Regions from separate parts of the Sporosarcina sp. P29 genome, predicted to be linked through region 2. Evidence: riboswitches for the same ligand, from Rfam matches in the RefSeq annotation. Region 2 holds a riboswitch; each other region holds the start of a gene.

Region 1 (8,549 bases), on a different contig from region 2:
TTAAAAGCAAAGAAGCTGTATTCCAGGAATTAGTCGATGTATTTAAAGAAAAACTATATCATCATGTAGCACAAAGTAAACTTCCTGCAGATGTGGCAGAAGAAGGAGTATCCGAGCGAATCGCTTATGGATTACGGGCTGTTTTTGAACTCTTCCAGCAAAATGAAGAAGTTGCCCGGATTGGTTTCGTCGTTTCGGAAGAAGCAACTACTATTAAAGCGCAAATGACTGCACAAATAGAAAATAATCTTACGGAAGAAGCAAGACTTGGTTACTTTCATACTACTGTAAATTTCGGTGTGGTCGCTGCAGCCCTAGTTGGAGCGATTGAATACCTAGCGATTACTAAACTTTGGCCAGGCTCTCATACACCAGATGAACTGGCTGAAGAGATCACACACTTATTTTTACATGGGTTGAAAAAATAACTGGTGAATTGGAGGATAAGCTCTCTTGTAGAGTTAATGCATTTTGATCTTTCGAAGACCTTCAAAATATGTTGTAGCCTATACTGAATTAGGGTTTCTACGGATGTTGAAGTAAATTCACAAATATACTATACGATAGTAGACTTCTACCGGAGTAATAACTAAATAGCTACTGTATTTTTAATGTACTCTTTGAGTAAACAAACTATCACATAGGATTGACACAACTATTTATATACTATAAAATCAATGTCAACACTACTTGGATAATGGTTTACTCAAAGGGGATTAAAGAAATGATGGACTCGAGAAATAAATTAAAAATGATGATTGTAACCGCGTTATTCGCGGCCATTATCGGCATTATGGCACAGCTAACAATTCCACTTCCACTAGTTCCGATCACAGGACAAACACTTGCAGTCGGTTTAGCGGCAACTATTTTAGGTTCACGTTATGGAACGATCTCTGTATTAGTATATTTAGCGATGGGAGCGGTAGGAATGCCAGTATTCTCAGGTATGTCTTCGGGATTAGGTGTAATCTTTGGACCGACTGGCGGATTTTTGATTGGCTTTATTCCAACCGCATTTATTACGGGTTATTATATGGAGCGGACAAGTTTCAAACTACCCAATGCGATTATCGCCAATATACTTGGAATGTTCGTTGCGTTAGCGTTTGGTACAGTATGGCTAAAGTTTATCGCGGAACTTTCTTGGACAGCTGCTATCATGGCAGGCTTTGTTCCGTTCTTAATCGGGGGATTCATCAAAGCTTTTCTTGCAGCATGGGCTGGAATTATGGTTCGAGGCAGATTGCTCGCCAACCGCTTATTGCTCGCATAATTTAATTTTAAATCATGTAAAAACGTTAATTCATATACTATGAGTTAACGTTTTTTAGTAGATGGGTTAGTTCTTTGTGTTTTCATATTAGTCGGATAAGAAGAGCAGTTGGAACACTGAATACTCTAGCGTTCTGATATATACTACTAATAATAAGTATTTTAAATACTGGGAGGGGCTGTTAGTATGAAAATTGCTGTAGCTATAGATGGTTCAGAACATGCTTTTCGTGCAGCGAAATATGCGCTGACGCTTTTAGGGAATAGACAAGACGCAGAGCTTGAAGTGATTTCTGTAACCGACTATAACAAAGTGGAGGATGAACAACACCTGTTGCAAAACCTTAAAAGTTTATCGTTGTATCAAGATCGAATTGTAAGACCAGTAGTCGAGTTGGCGGGAAAAGCGGGAGTTAAAACCACTATCACGCTGTTGCGAGGGAATCCAGATCAAGAAATCATTAAGCATCTGCAAACGGACGATGTTGAACACTTGGTACTTGGTAGCCGTGGAATGAACATGATGCAAGAATTGGCGCTCGGTAGTGTAAGTCGCAGTGTTATGGAGCAAGCAAATTGTCCAGTAACCATCGTCAAATAAATGAAGTCGCCATATAGTCTGGTGTACTAGGCTTTTATGGCGATTTTAATTTAAATAGGATTTACTGTTTTATAAGAAGCAGATAGTTGGATTTTCGTTAAGTACTTGGTAGAATGGTTTTGGATTGTTAGAATAGCTACTTAGTATTGGACTACATGATCCGTGAAGAGGGTATAGAACTTGAGAATGGAATGTTATGTTGGTGACAGAAGCTGAAAGAAAATCTCAATTATAAAATTGAAGAAAGTAGTTTTAGGAGGTTTTATCATGAAGATTGCTGTGGCGGTAGATGGCTCAGATAATTCATTACGGGCAACAGATTATGCGATTATGTTAATGCAACAATTTTCTGGGGCGAAACTGGAATTGATCCATGTAATCGACTTCAATAAAGAAGATGAGCGATTATTAAAACAAAGTCCTAATAGTCTTGATAAGTATCAAAAGAAAAAGTTGCAATCTGCATTGAAGTTAGTAAAGGATAAAGGAATAGTAGCAGAAGTTACAGTTCTTCAAGGAAATCCGCATCAGCAAATCATTAAGCATGTAAACACTAATGAAATTGATCATCTCATTCTTAGTAGTCGTGGTTTAAGATTACTTAAAAATTTAGTCATGGGTAGCGTCAGTCAAAAAGTAATCAAACATGTGAACAGCTCTGTCACGATAATTAAATAAATACTATAAAACAAAACTGCCATAGCGTATCGTTAAGATAGCTATGGCAGTTTTTTGAGTCAGGTTAACATAGCAGGAAGGCTCCGTGACTCATATTGAAACGGTTGTCCTAATGAAAAGCAATTACGCACACATCTTGCACTAAATAAGATATAATACCCCTATCGGTATATAAGGGGTGACAAGAATGAAAGAACAATCGTATGAAAATCATACACGTGTAACGCCATTGCAACACTATATTTGGTTGCCTTTAAGCTTTGTATTGCTTTTGACAACAGCAATCTATGGAATTTATCAATTTGTAAAATACGGTTTCTCAATACAGATTCTGCTATTATTTGCTGTTACCGTTCTCGCTATTATTCCAGGAATGCTCGCACGTATTTATGCATTGTCTTTGCAAGATCGATTAATCGTCACAGAAGAACAGCTTCGTTACTTTATGCTGACAGGTAACCGTTTAGCTACAAAATTGACGAAGTCACAATTGATTGCATTGCGATTTGCTTCAGATGAAGAGCTCGTGGAGCTTGCGGATCGAGCAGTAGTTGAAGGGCTGTCACCTGATGAAATAAAGAAATCCGTGAAGTCATGGAGAGCAGATCATCAGCGGGTGTAATGAAAAAGAGAGCACAAGATCTGAACTAGATCTGTGCTCTCTCTTTATATGGTCACATACTTTATGTGTTGATTATCGGTAAACTGATAGTAAAAAAGCTGAACATAAACAACTTATCATGACAAGTAAAAACACCCTATCTATTGTATTATACCGTGTAGGATAATAATACGTCCTCGCAGCCCCCATCTGATATTGCTTCGCTTCCATCGCAACTGCAATGCGTTGTGCGCGACGTATACTTTGGGCAAATAGAGGAACGGTATAGGATTGCAAACGTTCATACAACCCTTTAACCCCTTTTGAAAACTGGATATTCCGTACTTTCAACGCGTTCCTGCGAATTTGTAGTTCCTCAGTTACAGCGGGAATTAAACGAAAAGCTGCAATGAAACTATACGCATATTTGGACGGCAGACGAAACTGCTGCATCATCGCATAAAAGAATAGTACGGGTTGGATTGTTAAGATAAACGTAAAGCCGACGAAGCCGAATGAAAGGGACTTACTTCCAAGCAAAAGCGCATGTTGAATGCTTTCTTCGGAAATCTTGAATAATCCCCATTGCCATAATACTGCTTCACCCTTACCGAACAACAACATTGTCAACCCAGTGGACAGGAAAGAAATGACTAACGGAATTGAGAGTAATGAAAGTTTCTTCAGTGAATAGCCGCTAAATACATAAAACAATATTCCGTATAAAACTGCTTGTGAGATAGCAAAAGGCAAACTTTGATTCACGAGCGTAATAATCAAGAACGCAAAAAACACAATGAATTTTAGCGCGGGATTGACCCGAAATAACCAGGTTTTGCGTTTAGGTGTGAACCAATTGAACATTCTTCGCACCTCCTGCCACATTAGCCGTATGTAGTACGCCGTCCACTACAGTCCAAATAGCTGTGGCAAAGTTCACTACAATTTCCGAATCATGCGTAACCATCAAAATGGTCATGCCTTCGGTGCGCAGTTGTTCTAACTTCTCGAGAATGGCGAAAGTGTTTCGTGCATCCTGTCCGAAAGTAGGCTCATCAAGTAACAAGATATCCGTATGAGGGGTAAGAGCAGTTGCTACACTCAAACGCCGCTTTTGACCCGTCGATAGCTGATAAGGGTGACGTGAAACAGAATATGGTAAGTTAAATGAGCGTATGAGTTCCTTCGCATAATGTTCGGCATCTGCTTTTGGCATACCGTGCAAAGATACGGTTAACTCTTCCGTAATAGAGTTCGTCACAAATTGCAGCTCGGGGTTTTGAAAGACGAGCGATAGACCTTTAGGAAGTTGTCGTTTCTTCTTTTTCCATATAATTGGCACGCCGTTTACTTCATAGACACCGTTAGTCCGAAGTAGTTGCATGAGAGATAGAAGCAATGTGCTTTTACCAGAACCATTTTCTCCAACAATCGTAATCCAGTCACCAGCCTGTACGGTCGCCTGTTTGACAGAAATCTTCTCCGCTTGACCACGATAGCCGTGAAAATCTTGAATCTGAATTTTCTCTTGAGATGCAACTGCTTGACGATTTTTCGTCATCGATTGAAATGCTTTGGACGTTTTATATTCTTCCCAAACACCCGGATACCAAATGCCATAGCGTTTCAGTTCTTGCTGGAAGTTTGCGAAGATCTCTGCAGGCGACCCATCTGCTATCATAACCCCATGATCATTAAACAGCACCACGCGATCAACCCAGTCAGCAATCAAATCAATTTTATGTTCTACAATAATCACGGTTTTATCAGCGGTCGCTTCTTTAATAGAAGTCCAAATCTGTTGCGTGCCTTCCGGATCTAGTAAGGCAGATGGTTCATCCAAAAATAGCACGTCAGGTTCCAGCAGTAAAACAGAAGCCAATGCTAAACGCTGCTTCATACCTTGAGACATTTCATTGATAGGCGTATGAGGGTCTTTTACATGTAAGTCTACACGTTTCAATACCTCTTCAATACGAAGAGTCATTTCTTCACGTGGGACTTGAAGATTCTCCAAAACGAATGCGAGTTCTTCATCGACATAGGTCATACAGAACTGTGTATCCGGGTCTTGGAAAACGAATCCCCACGAGTCAGGCAACTGAATGTCTTTTACTTTCATTGGCAGTTCGATAGAGTTTGGTATAATGCCGCTTAATACTTGGAGTAAAGTAGATTTCCCCGAACCACTAGGGCCGAGCATGAGAACTTTTTCACCAGGCCGAACAGAGAAGGAGAGGTCTTTAAAGAGCAAACCATCTTCTCCTGGAAACTTTAATCGTAAATCGGTAACGCTGATGTTATTCATAGTAGGATCATTCCTCCGCGTTTACTGATCAAGCAACGTATATTCTTTCTTATCAACAGGTCGAATTAACGATGTCACGCCTGTAGCTTCTAGCGCTCTTACAATATATACAGCGAAAATACCTGTGAAGATGAACGCGCTAATAGCACGTAGTCCGTATTTCACAATGAGTGCCCATGTTTCGAGTGCTGCATATCCATAAATTAAATCGAGTCCGAAACTTGCAAGACATGAAGCGATACCTGCTAACCCAGCGATCATAATGGAATAGCGTTTATAACGGAATGCAGCAAACAGTAATTCAGCAGCAAGTCCCTGTGCAAATCCATACATCAATACTTCAATACCATGACCAGCAAACGCAGACAATGAAGCTCCTGCTATACTTGCGATGAATGCAGTACCTGGCTTTCGCAATAATAAAAAGGCAAATGGCCCTACCATAAACCACATACCGTAAAGCAGTTGACGCGCAACAGGCATGATCGGTTTGACGACCGTATATAAATCATCCCAAAACTTCATTAACACTCCAAACACCACACCGATCATGATAGTGATCAATAAATCGGTAAACTTTAACTTCTTCATACTCTTCCACTCCCTCTTATTTTTTCATACAAAAAAGCCGTCTGAAGAGCAGACGGCCGAGGAAGGAAAGAGATTCCTGTATAATTCCATCGATCACGCTCTCTACGCTGGCATTACCCAGATCAGATTAACGGTCAGCAGTGGATTAACCTGCTATCTCAGCCTGATTCTCTCAAGCACCCGTACGGACAATTATGTAAGCAATCCTAGTATACAACACGTTGAATTGTGTGGCAACTTATGAAATTACTACACGTTTACTAAATTGGCAGCAGTTTAAATTGAACATATAGTATTGAAATCCTGATATACTAAAAGGATAGAGATGATTATAATTAAATTCAAAATACAATGTAAATAGAGTGTAAAAGGAGTTTGTACATGACAAAACTTATCGCGTTTATTGACGTGGAGACGACAGGTATGAGTGCCGAGGCGAGTGAAGTAATCGAGTTAGGCGTGATGCTTGGTGAGTACGATAATAATCGTATTGTTCGGGTGGCTGATGAGTATTGCGAGTTCCAAGAACCGTTCTATTCGATCTCTTCGACCATTACGAATCTCACGGGCATTACCGATCAAATGGTAAGAGGGAAGTCGCTGGATATGGATAGAATCCTGAAAATACTAGATCAAGCAGATGGTATAGTAGCACATAACGCATCATTTGATAGGGGATTCGTCAGTCGACTATTGCCTGAAACGCTCGACATGGATTGGTATTGCTCCGTCCGACAAATCAAATGGAAAAATTACGGCTTTGAGAATGGTAAACTGCAACAATTGCTGAGAGCGCACCGAATTCAAGTGCATAATGCTCACAGAGCGCTAGACGATGCAAAGAATCTTGCGGTATTGTTGAACTCGTCCAATCCTCATCTGGCGGATGATACATTCATCTCCTATTTGATCAATAAAGCGCCGATGAAGAAACCAGCTAAAACAAGATTTTAATAGTGGTGAAAGATGTCCGGGAAGTACTTCCTTGGCATCTTTTTTTATTGATGACTAGTTTTCACAATCACTTCAGTAGCCTTTAGGCATTTTTCTATAAAAAATGGCAGAAGCAAATCAATTATAATGCGTCACTCGTGCATAGTTTTTCCATATGTTATTGCTATACTAATCTTGAAATCAATAGACAAAGGGGATTTATAAATGAGTAAAAAAATTCAAACCGTTATGTTTATAATGAGCGCATTATTAATCAGTGGTTGTAGTGACGATGCGCAATCGAATGATCAGAACAATCGACACATGATGAATCAAAATAGTAACGAAGGAAATCATCACATGACGGATGACTCTACAATGGGAAACGGACATATGAGCCATGACAATGTAGTAAGTTTAAAAGACTCGACAGGTGAAAATGAATTAAATATCCCACCATTGCTAACTAGTGATGCGACAGATCGAACTGAATATACTATCAAAGCGCAAACAGGTAAGGTAGAAATATTTGATGGAGTTACTACAGAAACATTGGGTTATAATGGTGACCTATTAGGGCCAGTTCTTCAGTTTAAAAAAGGTGAAACGGTAAAAATCCACACAATAAATGAATTAGATGAAGAAACAACATTTCATTGGCATGGTTTAGAAGTTTCTGGTGAAGCAGATGGTGGACCGCATAAAACACTTAAACCAGGTGAAAAAGAACTAATAGAATTTGAAGTGACACAAGAGGCAGCTACGTTATGGTTTCATCCACACCCAGAGGGCAAGACATCCGAACAAGTATACAAAGGACTTGCAGGGTTGATATATATTGAGGATTCTAATTCAGCGAAATTAGAAATTCCTAAAGAATACGGAAAAAATGATATACCTTTAGTTTTCCAAGATCGAGTTTTCGATGAGCAAGGTCAATTAGATTATAAATCGGTCATGAACGAAGATGGGACGATAGGGGATACATTATTGGTCAATGGTACGGTAAATCCTGTATTAACAGTAGGTAAGGAACAAGTGCGTCTTCGATTACTAAATGGATCAAACGCGAGGAATTTCACTTTCAAATTGAATACAGGTGAATCATTTGTTCAAATCGCGACAGATGGCGGTTTCTTGAATAAACCCGTCAAATTGAATGAAGTAACTTTGACGCCATCCGAGCGGGCAGAGATAATTATTGATTTCTCACAACTTAAGTCTACAGATAGTCTGTCTTTAATGAATGAAGATGGCTCCATCCTTTTACCGTTTGATGTATTGGATCAAGAAGTAGAAGATACACAAACAACAGAGCGACTAAATGATTTTGCCGTAACGGACGAAGAAAAAAACATGCCGGTAACGAAGAATATAGAGCTTTTCGGGATGATGGAACATGTTGAAATAAACGGAAAGAAATTCGATCCAAACAGAATAGATTTTACTCAAAAGCAAGGCGTGACAGAAGTATGGGAGATCTATAATAAGAAAGATATGATGGGTGGTATGATTCACCCATTCCATATTCATGGCGCACAGTTTAAAATTCTTTCAAGAGA
Region 2 (8,549 bases):
CCGTAACTATGTCTCCACGATTCTGGATAAACTTGGTGTGCGTAATCGTATTGAAGCAATTACGTTATTTAATGAAAAAGGCTGGTTCGAATGAAATCTGCACGGGCATACATTCATAATAGGGAGTGGTTAGTGAGTGAATAAAATGACGCAAAGTGAGTGGCTTGTAAAGCTACCCTTATTACAAAGCGTGGTAGAGAAGAAGGAAGTATTATGGTGTAACCCTTCTATTGAATCAGTAAAAGCTGGCCTGTTGAAGACGCGTTTATCAAAAGACGATATAACAGACGCTAGTCATCGCCTAGAAAAATTTGCTCCCTATTTGGCAAAAGTTTTTCCTGAAACGAATCAAGGTATTATCGAATCTCCATTAACACCAATTCCAAAGATGAAGCAAGAACTTGAAACGGCATACGCTATTGATATTCCAGGCAGGCTTTTATTAAAGCAAGATAATGCGTTACCAATCTCCGGCTCAATCAAGGCGCGTGGTGGAATTTATGAGGTGCTGAAACACGCAGAGACACTTGCATTAGATAATGAGTTGCTGGATCACACAATGGATTATAGCCAATTCGATTCACCAACATTCCGTGCATTGTTTGCAAAGCACAAAATAGCTGTAGGCTCGACTGGTAATCTAGGATTGAGTATTGGCATTATGAGTGCAAAACTTGGCTTCGATGTAACGGTGCATATGTCAGCCGATGCTAAACAGTGGAAAAAAGATTTACTACGTTCAAAAGGCGTTCACGTAGTGGAGTATATAGATGATTACAGTAAGGCAGTAGAAGAAGGTCGGCGCCAGGCAGAGGCTGATCCGTCTTGTCACTTTGTGGACGATGAAAACTCTACGGATTTATTCATGGGATATGCCGTGGCGGGGGAGCGTGTAGCAGCGCAATTGAAAGAGCAGAATATTGCTGTCGATGAAGCGCATCCACTATTCGTCTATTTACCTTGCGGCGTAGGCGGTGGACCTGGCGGTGTGGCGTTCGGATTAAAACTAGCATTAGGCGATCATGTCCATTGCTTTTTCGCTGAACCGACACACTCACCGTGCATGATGATTGGAATGATGACAGGAATGCACGATCAAGTCTCGGTTACAGACTTTGGCCTGGACAATAAAACTGCGGCTGATGGATTAGCAGTCGGCACAGCTTCAGCATTTGTCGGGAAAACGATGGAACCTTTCCTGACAGGATGCTATACGGTAGAAGATCAGACATTATTCACGCTACTGAAAAAGCTAGCGGACAGCGAAGATATTTGGCTAGAACCTTCAGCACTGGCTGGTATGACAGGGCCAGTACAAGTTATTCAGTCTAAATTACCATTAGCGGACTCCAAAGATACGACACACCTCGTATGGGGAACAGGCGGAAATATGGTGCCTGAAGACGAAATGAAGGACTATTATAATTATATGATGAAATAATATACGCTATTTCCTGGGAAATCGACAAAAGATCCGCAGACATTAGTCTCTGCGGATCTTGTTTTTTGAGTGTGTAATTTAGAAGCGCCTAGATATCACGGAAGGCGTTGTGAAGTGAAAATCCGCCCTTACTATTAATTTCTGCCACACTTCATAGTCTTACTGTAAATCTTTAAATAGCTTCAATCTCAAAAGTCTTGGAGCTAATAATAGACCGATAATTGTCCCGCTCACTGTCGATACCAGAAAAGGGGGGAGGAAGAAGAAAGCCGTTACGGTTGTACCCATCAATATTTTTGCATAAGGTACCGCAAACAAAGGTGCTATCAAACCGGTGCCGATTATCTCCCCAATACCCGCACTCCAATTCCTTTTGAAACGCTGATAGAATATGCCGGCTAAAAATGCACCGATCATACCACCTGGAAATGCGAGCAGTGAACCAGTTCCGGTCAGTACGCGTACGAGTCCTGTCATAAACGCCACTATGACAGCGGCCCCCGGACCCATTACAATTGCCACTATGACATTTACAGCATGCTGTATGGGATAAGCCCTGGCGATACCAGCAGGAAATGAAACGAACGCGGAGCCGGCAACTGCGATTGCGACAAACATGGTCATGAATATCATTTTGCGTGTATTCATGTGGACATCATTCATTTCAAAAAGGAGTGAATGGTTTTTAATAAATCGCTTGCTGCATACTGTGGATCTTTCGCCGATGCAATTGCGGAAACAACAGCTACACCATCTGCCCCAGCTTGGATAATGGAGCTAGTAGTAGCCAGTGTAATGCCACCTATAGCAACTAGCGGCATGTTAGGAAACGCAGTATGGATTTCTTCTACCAAAACGGTACCTACAACGGCTGAAGCATCGAGTTTGGTCGAAGTCGGATAGATCGGACCCAGTCCTATATAATCCGCACCAATTGATTGTGCCAGTTGTACTTCTTTTGCGTTGTGGGTAGAAACTCCAAGCCATTTATCCGGACCGATTCGCCGACGCACACTGTCTGCCTGTTCGTCATCTTGTCCAACATGAACTCCGTCTGCATTAATTGCCAATGCTAGATCCACATCGTCATTGATGATGAAAGGAACGCGGTACAGTCTGCAAAGTGCCTGACACTTCTTGGCGAATCCGAGCAAAGCTTCGCCTTCAAGTGCATTCGATCCTTTTTCACGCAACTGAAAACATGTGATACCACCGCGCAGAGCTGCTTCCACTATTGCTAACGGATCCTGACTACCCGAGTTTGGTGTGCCCATTACAAAATATAAGCCTAATGCTTTCCTCACTTCCATAGTTCGCATCAGTGCATCTCCTTTTTTAGCTCACCGTATGCCCAGTGATTTGTCGGTCCGTGCCCTGAACCAATCTTTAAACCATGTTCAATCGCAGCCTGTATGAACTGCTTTGCTTCAGCGACTGCATCCGGCAACGAAAAGCCTCTCGCTAGAAAACTCGTCAAAGCTGCTGCAAATGTGCATCCAGTTCCATGTGTATCTTTCGTTTGAATCCAAGGTGTTGTCACAGTGAACGATTGACCGTCTGCGTCTGCGTAATAATCTTTTGCATCCAGCACGTCATTTCGGTGTCCGCCTTTCATCACGACGGCTTTCGCTCCCATCTGAATAAAAGCGGTTGCAGCTTGCCGAATGTCTTCGTCTGTCTGTATTTTCATTCCAGTCAGCACTTCCGCTTCAGGAATATTCGGTGTAACAATTGTAGCCAGCGGTAGTAAATGTTCTTTTAGTGCTTGAATCGCCTGTTGTTGCAATAAAGATTGTCCACCCTTTGCAATCATGACAGGGTCAATAACTAAAGGAATTGGAGGATATTCTTTTAATAGCGCAGCAACTTCAGTAATGATTTCTGCCGAAAATAGCATGCCGGTTTTACATGCTTTTACATCAAAGTCATCAAGTACTGCACGTATTTGTGCTATGACTCCGTCGGTCTGTATCGGATATACACCGTGAACGCCATGTGTGTTCTGTGCAGTCACTGCAGTGATCGCAGACGTTCCGAATACACCTAGCTCTTGGAATGTCTTTAAGTCGGCCTGAATTCCTGCACCTCCTCCGCTATCCGAACCCGCAATGGTCAATGCTACTTGTACTGTCAATTGAAAAACCTCCTGTCTATTATGCTAAAGATGTTTTCGATTCGCGATCCAATGTATGTAATATATTTAAGAAGTTCACAGCAAAGTCTCCAGGACCACGGGAAATTTTCGCTGTTTGTTCACCAGCTCGTTTATAAAATAAAAGTGCATCTGCAACGGCTTCCAAAGGATGTTCCATTCCTACTGAGAGAAAAGCACCTGTGACAGAACTGAGTAAACATCCTGTGCCGGTTATGGTAGTCATCATAGGGTGGCCGCCTGTGATAGACAATGTGGAATGGCCGTCCGTGACGATATCGACTTCGCCTGATACTGCTACGAGACAGTTGTACTTACGAGCAGTCTTTTCCGCTAGATCTTCGATGTCTGCAGAACCTTCTCCTGCGTCCACGCCTTTAGCGGTCCAGGGTACATCTGCAATCGCAGCAAGCTCCCCTGTATTACAGCGGATCAATGTGACATCTACTTCGTCCAGTACTTTCAGGACGCTAGCTTTGCGAAAAGGGGTGGCGCCTGCACCAACCGGGTCTAGTACAACAGGTTTTCCTGCTGCACGGGCACTGTTTCCGGCCAAAATCATTGCGTCCACTGTTTGTTGCTTTAACGTACCGATATTTAAAATACTGCAAGCGGCAATTTTTGCAATATCTTCTGCTTCCTCTACTGCATCCGCCATAACGGGAGAAGCGCCTATTGCTAGTAAACCATTTGCCTGGAAATTCGCAACTACAAAATTTGTAATGCAATGAACGAGCGGTTGCTTTTGACGAAGTTGTTGAATAAGCTGCATGTTTCTCTTCCTCCCTTTAAAGGTATATATACAAAAAGCCCATGCATTGATGGGCGGTTGGGTATGAAAACTACCCACTTTCCTCCGCTAGTATGTACTAGATCAGGTTCAAAGGGTTTGCGTAATTGCATCTCAGCCAATGGCACCCCTAGTGGTTGCTATGTATCAGACAGGCTAATTATATCATATACATGAAAAAGGTTAAAATGATACTGGGATAATGGGGTGGAAGTACGTGGAAATGAGCGATTGCGCATAGAGGAAGAGGTATAACTATATGCTGAATGTTACATAATTATCTGAAGGCGTATAACTGTTTCAGATGAAATAGATAAAAGGGAGCAGATCGCAAATGGAGAAATTATTCGAAATTCAACAAATGGACCATTCAATGGATGATATATCGTTTACGTGGAGTGACACAGGTGGTTATTATCGTGTCTATAAAAATGACCGTCAAGTATATGAAGGAACGGCCCCGAAGTTTACGGATGGGCAACTAGACCCGTCACATCCTTTCCAGTATACAGTGGAACGAGTAGAAGAAGGACGGGTTCGTGATGTAATTGTTATCCAGACATCTGCCCTGACTGAGGTACAAGAAGATGAACATCCTTTACAACGACTGGTGATCACGACGATTGCCGCCTCCTCACAAATTGCTCTGTCGTGGGAGTGGATTAAGGATGTGGAGAAATTCGATATTTACCGTAACGGTCAATACCTCGAAACAATTGCTGACAATCGTTTTATTGATCGCGAGGTAAGTTCTTCGGAGTCGGTCGTTTACAGTGTGTCGGCAACATGCCCGTTGATTGATAGCAATCAGAAAATGAATATCAGTAAGTCAATCGCATCAAAAGTGTATGAAGTGATTATGCCCCCGAATCCGAATAATAAACCAACAGAAGAAGTCTATACCTTTTCTGTGCGTGTAAAGCAAAGGGATCAATTACTCACACCGATAGCTGACAGAAAAAAAATAAATAAAGTGAAGCAATGGAAGTTCCGATATACGACGTTTTTAAAGGAAGATATTATAAAGAACCCAAATCTCTTTTCACCTATTTCATACTTTACGGGGGATGATCGAGACTTTAATCCGGAAGGGAAAAGTTTCCGCACCCGTGTGGATATAGAAGGACAGTTTGTCGCAGGAGATAGCACACTGCAATTTACGAAAGCAACTGGACCAACAATTGGTATGAATTATATGAAACGGTATAAACGCCATGACCATGCATCAGTAGATGGTATAGAAATAGAGCGGTTAGAAGGGAAGTCAACAGAAGTTCATTTTGCAATCAATCATGACGTGGGCAACCCACTAACTGCTTCGCCACCTATTCATTATGAATTGAAAGCTCATTTGGATCAGAATGGGAACCTGGACTTAGTTGGTTATCATAATGATGCGCCTCATCATGAGATTTATTTAGCGCTTGATGACGAGGATTGGCGCTCGGTGCATCGTACTGAAAGTGAAGGGTTGGCGTATTTGACGGGTGTGCTAGGAGATAATTATTGGCGCTATATGACGTGTAATTAACAATGAACCGCCGCAGTCCACTATGGACTGCGGCGGTTCATTTAATTAGGCTTTACTAGTCGATGGTTTCTTGAAAACTTTTCCGATCAGAATTAAGTTTTGTGACACGTACATTCAACTTTTCGATTGACTCATCTGTTAGTTCAATTACTCCGTCTTGTTCATACTTCTTCCATGTATTCAATTCCTGTCTATATAAATGTTCGGAAAATCGATAGACGTCAATGTTTTTTTCTATAGCCTCTTTGTATGTCTCTAAAATTTGTTTAGATATCTCTTCCTCTAATCTTTTCTGGATTTCTTTTATCGAAATGGAGCCTTCCTTTGTACTCAGTGATGCTTCCACATCTACTTCCACATTAAATTTCACACCGTTTTTATTGATGGGTGTAATGGTCGGATTTACTTTATCGACTATTATGGATACATGATCATCTCTTTCTGTTTTGAAAGAAATTCGACCACGTTTAGTTTTCTTCGTCATCCACTGCAATCCTCTTGCGCTAGAACCCGTAATAAATCCTTTGAAATTGTGGCGTGAAATGGACGCAATGCCTGATAAAACAGGTGCTGCAACGGACTCTTTTGAAGACTCCCAATTATCCTTTACGTTGATAAGAGGGATTGCCGCTTCGTGTCCCGGCTCGTCCAAACCGATAATCAGCTCACGTATATTCGTAGGATAGACAAACGATTCTTGTTCGTAGGAATTGTCTGGATCACCAAGTTTTGATAGGGTAAGTGCTTTGTTAATAACAGGGCGGACCAGCAACACGTCCTGCACCGGATCCTTTGTAGCATATAACCAAATTTGATAGCGCGTCTCTAGATACCGTGTAATTCTGTCAATGACTGCATTTAATTTGCCATGCTCCAACACCTTTTCCGATACAACAATGTAAGAAGCATGTCCCCAAAATACCTGCTGGTCAACGGAGTGATACAGCTGGGCAAGGGCATCATCAAATGTATCGGCCTTGGCAAATCCTACTTCTGCCTGAGGTATGTCACTCACGGGTTGTTCAGATTTTGGTGTATTGGCAAAGTCGATAATCTGTAGATATATGTGAAATTGATTATCTATATAATCAACGCCCAAGCCATTGACATACAGCATTCGCTCGGGTTCTCTCATATCCCAGCAACCCGCCAAGAATAACGTCAGACAAAGTGTAGCGAACAACGCAGCTTTTTTCATTCTCCGGTTCCTTTCTGGCGTGTTTTATCCTTTGGATGCAATACGTCAGGTCGCTTATTGTATTGTTCAGTAGGTAGGCGGAGCAATGTCTTTTTAATATTTGTCCACTTGATGTCTGTTGCAATACTTAAATAAGGAACCCCGAATGTATGGATAGTTGATAAATATAAAAGGGTAGCAAATAAAGACACATAAAAACCAAATAAACCCATCAGTCCGGTAAGTATAATAAAAAACACGCGTAATGCACTGACAGCTGTAACGAGTGATTGATTAACTAAAGTATAGGCCGCAATTGTAGAAGTGGCGATCACGACAATCATAGCGGGACTTGTTAAACCTGCGCGTATTGCCGCATCTCCAATAATCAATCCACCTACAACTCCAATCGTACTTCCGATTACAGTTGGCAGACGTAGACCCGCTTCTCGAAATAACTCAAATAAGCTAAGCATCAATAACATTTCAAACATAGAAGGAAAAGGTAAACCTATGTTTGCCTGTACGATGGTTGCCAACAATTGAATAGGTAACTGATCTTGATGAAAGGCGGTGAGTGCAAGCCAGAAAGCGGGTAACAGTAAACCAATTAATAAACTGCCGAGACGAAGCAGTCGTTGTACCGAACTTTGTAGACTTGGAAATTCAAAATCCTCGGATGTTTTCATTAATAAAAACAAGCTGATCGGAGTGATGACGGCATAGGTTACGCCGTCCACTAGAATAACGAAGCGACCTCTCGCCAATGACTGGATTGCATTGTCAGGTCGTCCCGTATAGTCAGATCGGGGGAAGAGCAAGGATTTTTTATTCACTAACTCCATCAATGCATCACCGCTGAACACAATATCCGTATTCACTTTGCCCAGCTGTGTCCGCAGTTGATATAATGTATCTTCACTGGCAATATCATCGAAGTACATAAGTGCTACAGAAGTTTTTGACCGTGTGCCTAATTCAAACTTTTCCACGCATAAAGAATTGGTAGGAAGGCGTTTTCTAATGAGTGCAATATTAACTGAGATATCTTCAATGAAGTTATCACGTGGTCCTTTAACCGGAACTTCTAAACGTGTTTCTTCAGGTGACCGATTTGGTTTACTTTCAATATTACCGGTCACAACTAATTGGAGATCTTCAAAATACACGAGCACATGCCCCGTATACACGAGCATAATTAGTTCTTTTTCTGTTTTTGGAATCTGAAGTTTTGGTATATATAAAGAAGAGCAAAGAACTTGCACACTTATGCTTTCTTTATTGTCAGCATATAATTCACGTACACTTGGAATCACAACTTCATTCAATAATTGTGCATCGAACATTGAATCGCATGTGATGAAGTAGACTGTATGTGATTGAAAAGTATAGGGCTGGAACTGTATATCACCAGAATGTAGAAAAAGTTGCTGTAGTGAATCCAGATCAATGTTCATA
Region 3 (8,549 bases), on a different contig from region 2:
TTACGGAAGCAGCGACCGATCCCAACTGGAGGAAAAGGTCATTCAGCGTGCAGTTGACTCGGGTATCACGGTCGTAGCATCTGCCGGGAATGATGCAACAAAGGGGAATTCGATCATGTTTCCTGCGTCCTATCCTTCAGTCATTTCAGTTGGAGCAACGGAAAGAGATAATCAGCGTGCTTCCTTTTCAAACTATAACTCTCACGTGAGCTTAGTTGCTCCGGGCGCAGCAATCACTACAACTGCAATCCATAACAGCTATACGTCGTTCAGTGGAACATCTTTCTCGGGACCCATTGTGGCGGGGGTAGCAGCTTTAGTGAAGTCTTTGAAGCCTGAAGCGACGCCTTCTGAGATTAGACAGTTACTTGAAATGACCGCGACAGACTTAGGGGTACCGGGTAAAGACATTCATTATGGTGCAGGATTAGTCAATATAGAACGACTTAGCAACGCGTTGCCAGCTTTTACAACACCCCTGCCACCATCTGAATTTACGGGCGATTTTCCTGAACTAAATGTACAAACGAATAAAGTATTCAACATCAAATTTACTAGTGAATTACTACACGGTAAAGATTATGCAAGACATATTTATATTACCCGCTCGCCAAATAGTGCAGAACGTATCGACAGTTTTACAGCGAGAGTAGATCCCATAAATAGTAAGCAATTACTCATTACACCTACTACCGAATGGCCACAAGGCGTTCATTATTTACGTGTGGATCGAGGGTTGCAGAATAAAAGTGGCGTTGCGATGAAGAAGTCGTTTGCTGTGAAGTTTACTGTACAGCCTCGCTAATTTTATATAATCGAAAAAGGCTATTGCGATCAGTCAAGGAGACTTCCGCAACAGCCTTTTTTATGTGTTACTTTGTAATTTTAGAAAACATTTCACCTGTACTGATATCTAAAATCATATCGTCGATTTCAGGTTTCGTCTTGATCATTTCCATTTCATGTAGCCAGTCTCGTACTTCTTCCCAAGACGTTTCGTCCAGTGTCCCAAATGCTTCACCTTCTGTATCCATCTTCGGCAATAAGACATTCAAACTTTCTGTTTCAATGGCTTTGTCTAACGGGAAGTTTGCTTGATCTTGGTTGTTCAGCAACAGGTCGAGAGCTTCTTCAGGCTGTTCTACCATGAATTCATAGCCTTTTTGTGCAGCTCGCCAGAACGCTTGGATTGCGTCTCGTTCTTTATCCCACGTCTCGTCACTCGTTACCAACACAATTTCACTATAATTCGGCACACCATAGTCTACTGGATTAAAATAGCGCGTTTTGAATCCTTTTGAGTTCATGACAGGCACTTCATGGTTAATGAATGTTCCGGTCACGGCATCGGCACGTTTTGAAACGAGTGAAGATTCGAGTTCAAATCCAACGTCGATCATATTCACTTTGTCATAATCACCGCCGTCATTTGTGACCATCGTTTTAATTAGAGATTCGTTTAGTGGAATCCCAGGGTAGCCAATCGTTTTGCCTTCGAGATCTTTAGGAGATTGAATCGGACTTTCCTCTAGCATGACGGTGTAATTTAGCGGTTCACGCACGATAGAAGCGATTGCTTTGATCGGAATGTCTTCATTGGCTTGCGCTAAAATGACATCCGGTTGGTAATACAGTCCAAGTGTCACTTTTCCTGCTGCGGTCAAGTTCATAGGGTCTGTCGGATTGGCAGGGAATTGAATGTCCAATTCCACGTTTTCTTCATTGAAATAGCCTTTTTCCTGGGCTACATAAATATAGCTATGTACTGCATTTGGATACCAGTCGAGCATGATGCTGACTTGTTTCTTTTCATTGTTCGGTGTCTCATCTTGATCTGTAGCGGGTGTATTATTCGTACATCCAGCTAGCAATAAAAGTAGAAACGTGAGGCTAAGGAACAGACGTTTTTTCATTGGTGATTCCTCCATTGTAAAAAGTGTTTTTCCAATACGACGACGAGTAGAAAGAACATAATACCTACTGCAGAAAGCAAGACGATCGGTGCAAATACAGCGGCACTGTCAAATTGCGTCATCATTCTTCTGCTGAAATATCCAAGTCCTGCCTGAGCGCCTAGCCATTCCCCAATAGCCGCACCAATTACACTCAGTGTGACCGCCACTTTGAGTCCAGAGAAGAAAGACGGCAAGGCGGAAGGTAGGTCTAGTTTATAGAAGATATCTTTTGTGGATGCGCCCATTGTCAGCATTAATTCACGTAAGTTTTTATCAGACGAGCGTAAGCCGTCAAAAACGCTGACGGTAATCGGGAAAAAGGTGATCAGTACGGTGACCGCCACTTTACTCCAAATACTATAGCCAAACCACAAGACGAAAATCGGCGCCAGCGCGATCACGGGAATCGTTTGCGACGCGATCAGGATAGGGTAAAACGCCTGCTCGATCGGTTTCTTACTATACATAGCAATTGCCAGTGTCGATCCGATTATGATCGAAATTGATAAGCCAATCAAAATCGTTAACGCCGTCGGAGGTAAGTGGTGGATAAACAGCTCCGCTTTCAGCTCCCATAATCGGATCAGAATCGCTGAAGGAGACGGGAAGAGAAAGCTTTTGTCGTATAGACGTGCGCTGATTTCCCATAAACCAAGTAAAATCGCAACGAAAAGTAGCGACCAACTATACGAAGTGATGTTCTTCATAACCGTGCCTCCGAACGAAGCTCGCTGATGAGTTGCTCTTTTAGTTCTATCAGTTCAGGTCGTGCTAAGTCACGCATAGTGCGTGGTCGGCTAAGAGGTACGATGACTTCGCGAATCGTCTGCACCGGTTTTTCCGCGAGTACAAAGATGCGGTCCGAGAGAAATAGTGCTTCGTCGATATCATGTGTGATGAAGACGATCGTTTTATCGAGCTTTTGCCATTGGTCGATCAGCCACTCTTGCATCGTCAGCCGTGTAATCGCATCGAGTGCGCTAAACGGCTCGTCCAGTAAGAAAATAGTGGAGCCGGTCAAGATCGTTCGCAAAAAGGAAACACGTTGTCGCATGCCGCCTGATAAATTTCCAGGGTAGGCGTTTTCTTCTCCAGGCAATCCGAAATCAGCGAGTAGTTGGATGATTTCATCAGAAGAAGGTTTACTGCCTTGAAGTTCCAGTGGCAATCGAACATTTTCAAGAATGGTTCGCCATGGCATGAGCAAATCTTGCTGCGGCATATAGCCGACTTTGCCTAACCGCTTCTCTGTCACTTCTCCGTTCAATGAAATTTCTCCACTGTCAGGATTCTCAAGCCCTGTGACGAGTCGGAACAATGTGCTTTTCCCGTAACCACTTGGCCCAATGATGCTGACGAATTCGCCTTCATTCACATGCCAATCGACTTGCTTGAAAATAGCAGTTGGTTTCGAAGCATTCGTTGCTTGATAATGAAAGGATACGTTCGTAAATTCTAAAACTTTAGTAGTCATCATTCTTACCACTTCTCATTTCTTCAAAAAATACACACAAAAAAACCACTTCTCTGTGCGAAGCGGTTGCATAGTACGGCCGAAATCCGTCATATGTCCACTTCCCTCCGCTAGCATTATCTAGTGCAGGTTCAAGGGTTAAGGCGAACGCCTCTCTCAGCTACAGCACCCCTAGTGTTTATCCATCTCTTATCGTTACATAGACTGAAAAGATAGTCAAGATAGCACAGGAATTAATTGGTCAATTATAGGAATTTGGTAAATACCGTAAACGACAAAAATCTTGCTATTGCAATTGTTATGTCGACTCCTTATGATTAAGAGTAGTTTATAGCGTATTTTGGTGTCTTGCTAGCTTGCAAGACTTAAAAAGGAATCAGGTGAAAATCCTGAACGGTCCGGCCACTGTAATTGGAAAGTGACTTCAGACAACCACTGGTATTCGTACTGGGAAGGGTGAAGTTGCGTTTGTATCCAAAAGTCAGGAGACTTACCATAATACCATGCTTACAACCTTCCGGAAAAAGGTATGTATGTTGTGTTGTATTATGTATGTCTACACACGCATCCATCCATCCTTGTCTCTTTCCGGAGGCGGGATTTTTTTATTGAAAAAAATAGGGGGTAGGAGTATTTGGGAAATAGTAAACAAGTGAATATATTGTTGTCTATGTTATTGAGCGTATTGTGGGTGCTAATGTCATTCAATCCGATTGTACATGCGAATGAACAATTCAAGTCAGAAGAAGAGAAAGTGGAAGTAGCAGACTCAGTAAAAGAATTTGATAAAGAAAGAACTGCCGGCATTTATGTAAATAATTATGAGTACGGAGAGAATGTGTTTGAATCTGCTATTACATTAGACATTGAAGCGATAGATGATAAAGGGCAAAACCTAGTGCCTAGAGTAGAAATGAACAATGTATTTATTAAACCCAATAATGAGCAGTTATACGAAATAAAACTCTCAGAAGGTTTGAATACAATTTTTTTATCAGCAATAGATTCCAAAGGTCAGAATATTAAAAGAGTATTTTACTTATCGTATAGTAAAGTAAAAGCTATTGAATTTGTACCAGCGCCAGGTCAATATACAAATGGTAGTTATACGACAGATGCAGTAAAAAAAATCCGTTCCAAAAATGGCGGTTTATTATCGTTAGGTGGTTTTGGAGGTTATTTAGTTGTCGAATTTGAAGAGCCTATAAAAAATGATCCATTAAATCCGTATGGCATAGACTTTACGGTATTCGGAAATCCTTTTGAGGTTAATGGTAAACCTGGGATCTACAATCAAGAGCCTGGGGCAGTTGAAGTTGCAGTCCATAAAGATGGCCCTTGGTATCATTTAGCTGGGTCCGAATATAAAAATGACGATACTTATACAGACTACGAAGTGACGTATTGGAATCCTGCAGGACAAAGTGAAAATGCTGGAAAATGGTTTGATAACAAAGGGAGGGAAGGTTTATTAGGCGGGCGTCGATATCCATCGCCAGACCAGTTTCCAACAGTTAATCAGGAAAAGTATACACTTAGCGGAGTTTCTATTTTAAATAATTTCTCCGCATCAGAGATTGGAACAGAGAAAAAGCAAATTAGTTACGGTTATGTGGACTCGATTCCAGTTCTTAATACGAATTATGAGCAACCAAATAATCCTTATACTACTCCAATCCAAGGATCTGGCGGAGATGCGATGGATATTAGTTGGGCTGTAGATGAGCATGGAAAGCCTATTCATTTAGAAGAAATCAAATACGTCAAAGTATATTCAGCAATTAATAAATTCTCAGGTAATCTAGGGGAAGTTTCTACAGAGATATCTGGAATGGGCGCTTCACATCCAGTTAAACAACTCCCTTCTTCTATTGAAATTAAGTCTGAACAAAACTATGAAAACCTTCCGTTGGGTAATTCAGTAAAGCTATACGCAGATGCGTATGATGCTGAAAACAAGGAAGTTATTATTCCTGAAGTAGCTTGGACAAGTTCAAATGAAGATCTAGCACGTGTCAATCCTATTACAGGAGTTGTGACGGCGATAGGTGAGGGAGAAGTAGTTATTACTGCTAGCTTAAAAGCAGATTCTACTATATCTTCTAATATACAACTGACCATTGGGCAAAAACAAATTCCTACTACTATCACTGTGAATTCTGGATCACCACATGTATCAAATGTAGGTGGCGGTATCATATATACAGCAAATGTCTTAGATCAACATGGAAATGAGATTGCGGGTATAGAAAATGGTTTTACTTGGAGTGCTCCTGAAGGAAGTCAGGTAGAAGTAAATTCATTCGGTAAAACAGAACATAAGAAAATGGTAAAAGGACTAAAACCAGGAACTGTACAAATAAAAGTAGAGTATGAAGGAATAACAGGTGGAGTAATTCATAAAGTGCTAGATCCTGATATTAGTCTAGACGTTTCTGGAACTGCATTTGTTAACTCGAAAAATCTGATATCTAAAATGGAAAAAGCTCAGCTAAAGGAATCTCTACTTAACATCCGAGCGATGAATGAAAATTATGTGAAGTTTTATGTATCAGACATAAAAAGGTTAGAAGAAAAGTCGATAACTACTACGATTGAAGCGAAAAAATATGCTATTACATTACCGGATTTATCGGATATTATCAATCTAGAGACACATGAAGGTTTCTTAATAACTCATGAGAGAATCAATGCATTGACTGCACCTCCTACATTGCGTCTAATAGGAAACTCACTTGAATTCCAAATGATGCTAACTAAAGGTAAAGACACTATTGAAAAAATTAAAGAATTTCCGAATCAACAATCAGCAATGTTCATTAGTAAATTTGAAGACCATGAGCTACAAGGAATTGATACTGCAAAGTTAGCGGCTTATGAGTTTATAGATGAAACATCCCAGTGGGTGAAGCTTGGTGGAACATATAATATAGAGGGAAAAAGCTTTGAATTTTCAGCCACACACCCAGGGAAGTTTGCGGTATTTGAAGATACCTCTATTCAAGTAGAAGAAATACCTGTGAAAGTTCGTGTAGAAGGTTTTAATAAAACGATTGTACCGTTAACGGAAATAAGCATAAAGCCATATGATATTACTCATGTGGTAGGCAACAATAAAGTAGGTAACTGGTATGTGACAGAAAAGAACCCATTGGCTATTCATGCTATTGTAAAAGCTTTGGAATCTAATGGTTTTAATGTATCGGATAAAAAGAAACTTGATATTTCCCAAGGTAATTATATAACTAGCATCGATGGATTAAAAACGTTTGATATAAATCCAGGCTTTGATGGTTGGATGTATGCAGTTAATAATCAATATATTGATAGAGGAATAGCTGATTATGCACTAGCAGCAAACGATGAAGTGACCCTTTATTTCACTACTGATTTCACATCGCAAATTTATTCGTGGTTTGATCAAGAGGAACTAACGACAACTTCTGAACAACGTGTAAATATCAGGCTGAAACAAGAAGGTGGAGTTGTAGGGGATGCAACAATACTTTTAAATGATGAACCATTTATTATAAATGGCCAAGAAGTAAAGACAAATGCAGAAGGAGTAGCGAGTATAGTATTCGCCGAGCCAGGTGAGTATCTTCTGTCAGCTGAGAAAAAGAACGGCAAATTTAGTTCGATTACTCGTCCTTACAGCAAGATTATTGTTGGTGAAAAAGCAGTAGCTGATAAACACAAAGCCAAAGTGAAAATCGATGGATTGAATGGCTCGATTCTTTCAGATACTGAAGTAACTTTCGAAACAGGCAGTACGATTGTACAAGTGGTTGAACAGTTGTTAAAAGAACAAAATATTCCTTACGAGTTGGATCAAGCGAAAAAGAATTTTGTATCGATTAACAACGTTCAAAATGGAAGTTTACATGGCAGCGATCAGTGGGTTGTGGATGTTAATGCAGGATCATCTACTTCACTAATTGATAACACAGTCAATGAAAATGATAACCTTCACATTTTCTATAAACGCAATGCAGTTCTTGAATCCATGACGAAGTTGAAAGTCGGGGACAAGGATCCGACTATTGAACTCACATTAAGTGGAGACACGTTCACGGAAGCGGCTTCAGACGTTAGTAACTGGACTACAGAAAGTGGTGCCCTAACAATTGGCTCCGTTACGGTTGAAAGTAATCAGAAAGTACTTCTGCATGTGCAAGGCGAAGTACCAAATGAAGCATTATCCATAACTGGACTTGCTGAAGTAGTGCAGTCGAATGTGAAAACTACTGCGAATATTACTCCGTCTATACCAGAAGTTATTCGTACGGTAGACGATATGCTTGCGGATACGTTACGGTTTTATGAAGTGGAGAGATATAATAAGGCCAATTTCAGATGGAGCATGCCTGGAATTAGTTGGACGGAATTGGTTGCATTAGGTGCATCTAGTTCTCAATTAAGCGACGGCACAGCACAATTACCAGATTGGCTCACTAAAGATCCAGGATTACGGCAAGATGAATCAGATACGGATCATATTCGCTATATCTTCGGTTTGCTAGCAGCTGGAAAAGATCCATCTACTGCATGGGAAACTAAACGAAATCTTTATGCAGAGCTAGCAGCACAACAAAAGGCAGACGGATCAATTGGATCTATAAATAAACATGCATGGGCGATGCTCGCTTTAGATACAGGTGAGAAACGCGGGCAAGATGTAGGAACATGGGATAACACAACAAAAGAGAAAGCCTTGCAACATGTGTTAAAGCAAGAAAAGGAAAAGGGCGGATTTTCGCTTTCATTAAAAGCAAAAGACGCAGCTGATCCCGATATGACAGGCATGGTCTTATTGGCACTAGCAAATTATCAAGATGATAGTGCGGTGAATGCCGCAATTGAACGAGCGAAACACGTCCTACGCGAACAACAACTGGATACAGCTGGCTGGGGCGCTTGGGGAGAAAACTCTAATAGTATTGCGACTGTAATCTCAGGCCTTGTTGCGTTAGGAGAAGACGTTACATCGGCTGATTGGCAAAAGGGTGGGAAATCACCTGTAGATGCATTAAGCAAATTCCAAACGAAAAATGGGGCATTTGCCTTTACTTTACCTGCTGATCAATGGGTCAATGCGAAAGCTTTAGAGCAATCATTCA

Evidence for each region. A riboswitch is a leader RNA that binds a small molecule or an ion and turns the genes downstream of it on or off. The one in region 2 is predicted to bind thiamine pyrophosphate.
Region 1: linked by a shared signal. The riboswitch ahead of CSV68_RS09600 (ECF transporter S component) and the one ahead of thiM (hydroxyethylthiazole kinase) in region 2 are both predicted to bind thiamine pyrophosphate.
Region 3: linked by a shared signal. The riboswitch ahead of CSV68_RS05730 (ABC transporter ATP-binding protein) and the one ahead of thiM (hydroxyethylthiazole kinase) in region 2 are both predicted to bind thiamine pyrophosphate.

The regions. Positions count from the first base shown of each region.
Region 1 is NZ_PDYX01000009.1:33,085-41,633, forward strand. It holds gene CSV68_RS09565 (TetR/AcrR family transcriptional regulator) at 1-428, shown strand, start outside; gene CSV68_RS09570 (biotin transporter BioY) at 725-1,276, shown strand; gene CSV68_RS09575 (universal stress protein) at 1,463-1,876, shown strand; gene CSV68_RS09580 (universal stress protein) at 2,144-2,554, shown strand; gene CSV68_RS09585 (DUF6526 family protein) at 2,742-3,176, shown strand; gene CSV68_RS09590 (energy-coupling factor transporter transmembrane component T family protein) at 3,249-4,019, opposite strand; gene CSV68_RS09595 (ABC transporter ATP-binding protein) at 3,997-5,463, opposite strand; gene CSV68_RS09600 (ECF transporter S component) at 5,485-6,054, opposite strand; TPP riboswitch at 6,137-6,248, opposite strand; gene CSV68_RS09605 (exonuclease domain-containing protein) at 6,436-7,008, shown strand; gene CSV68_RS09610 (multicopper oxidase family protein) at 7,213-8,549, shown strand, end outside.
Region 2 is NZ_PDYX01000005.1:167,607-176,155, reverse strand. It holds gene CSV68_RS06910 (response regulator transcription factor) at 1-94, shown strand, start outside; gene CSV68_RS06905 (D-serine ammonia-lyase) at 146-1,441, shown strand; gene thiW (energy coupling factor transporter S component ThiW) at 1,601-2,089, opposite strand; gene thiE (thiamine phosphate synthase) at 2,101-2,760, opposite strand; gene thiD (bifunctional hydroxymethylpyrimidine kinase/phosphomethylpyrimidine kinase) at 2,760-3,575, opposite strand; gene thiM (hydroxyethylthiazole kinase) at 3,595-4,365, opposite strand; TPP riboswitch at 4,428-4,525, opposite strand; gene CSV68_RS06880 (DUF3238 domain-containing protein) at 4,718-5,914, shown strand; gene CSV68_RS06875 (Ger(x)C family spore germination protein) at 5,970-7,112, opposite strand; gene CSV68_RS06870 (spore germination protein) at 7,109-8,548, opposite strand.
Region 3 is NZ_PDYX01000004.1:137,598-146,146, forward strand. It holds gene CSV68_RS05715 (S8 family peptidase) at 1-805, shown strand, start outside; gene CSV68_RS05720 (ABC transporter substrate-binding protein) at 873-1,913, opposite strand; gene CSV68_RS05725 (ABC transporter permease) at 1,910-2,662, opposite strand; gene CSV68_RS05730 (ABC transporter ATP-binding protein) at 2,659-3,429, opposite strand; TPP riboswitch at 3,515-3,612, opposite strand; cobalamin riboswitch at 3,754-3,941, shown strand; gene CSV68_RS05735 (DUF4430 domain-containing protein) at 4,064-8,549, shown strand, end outside.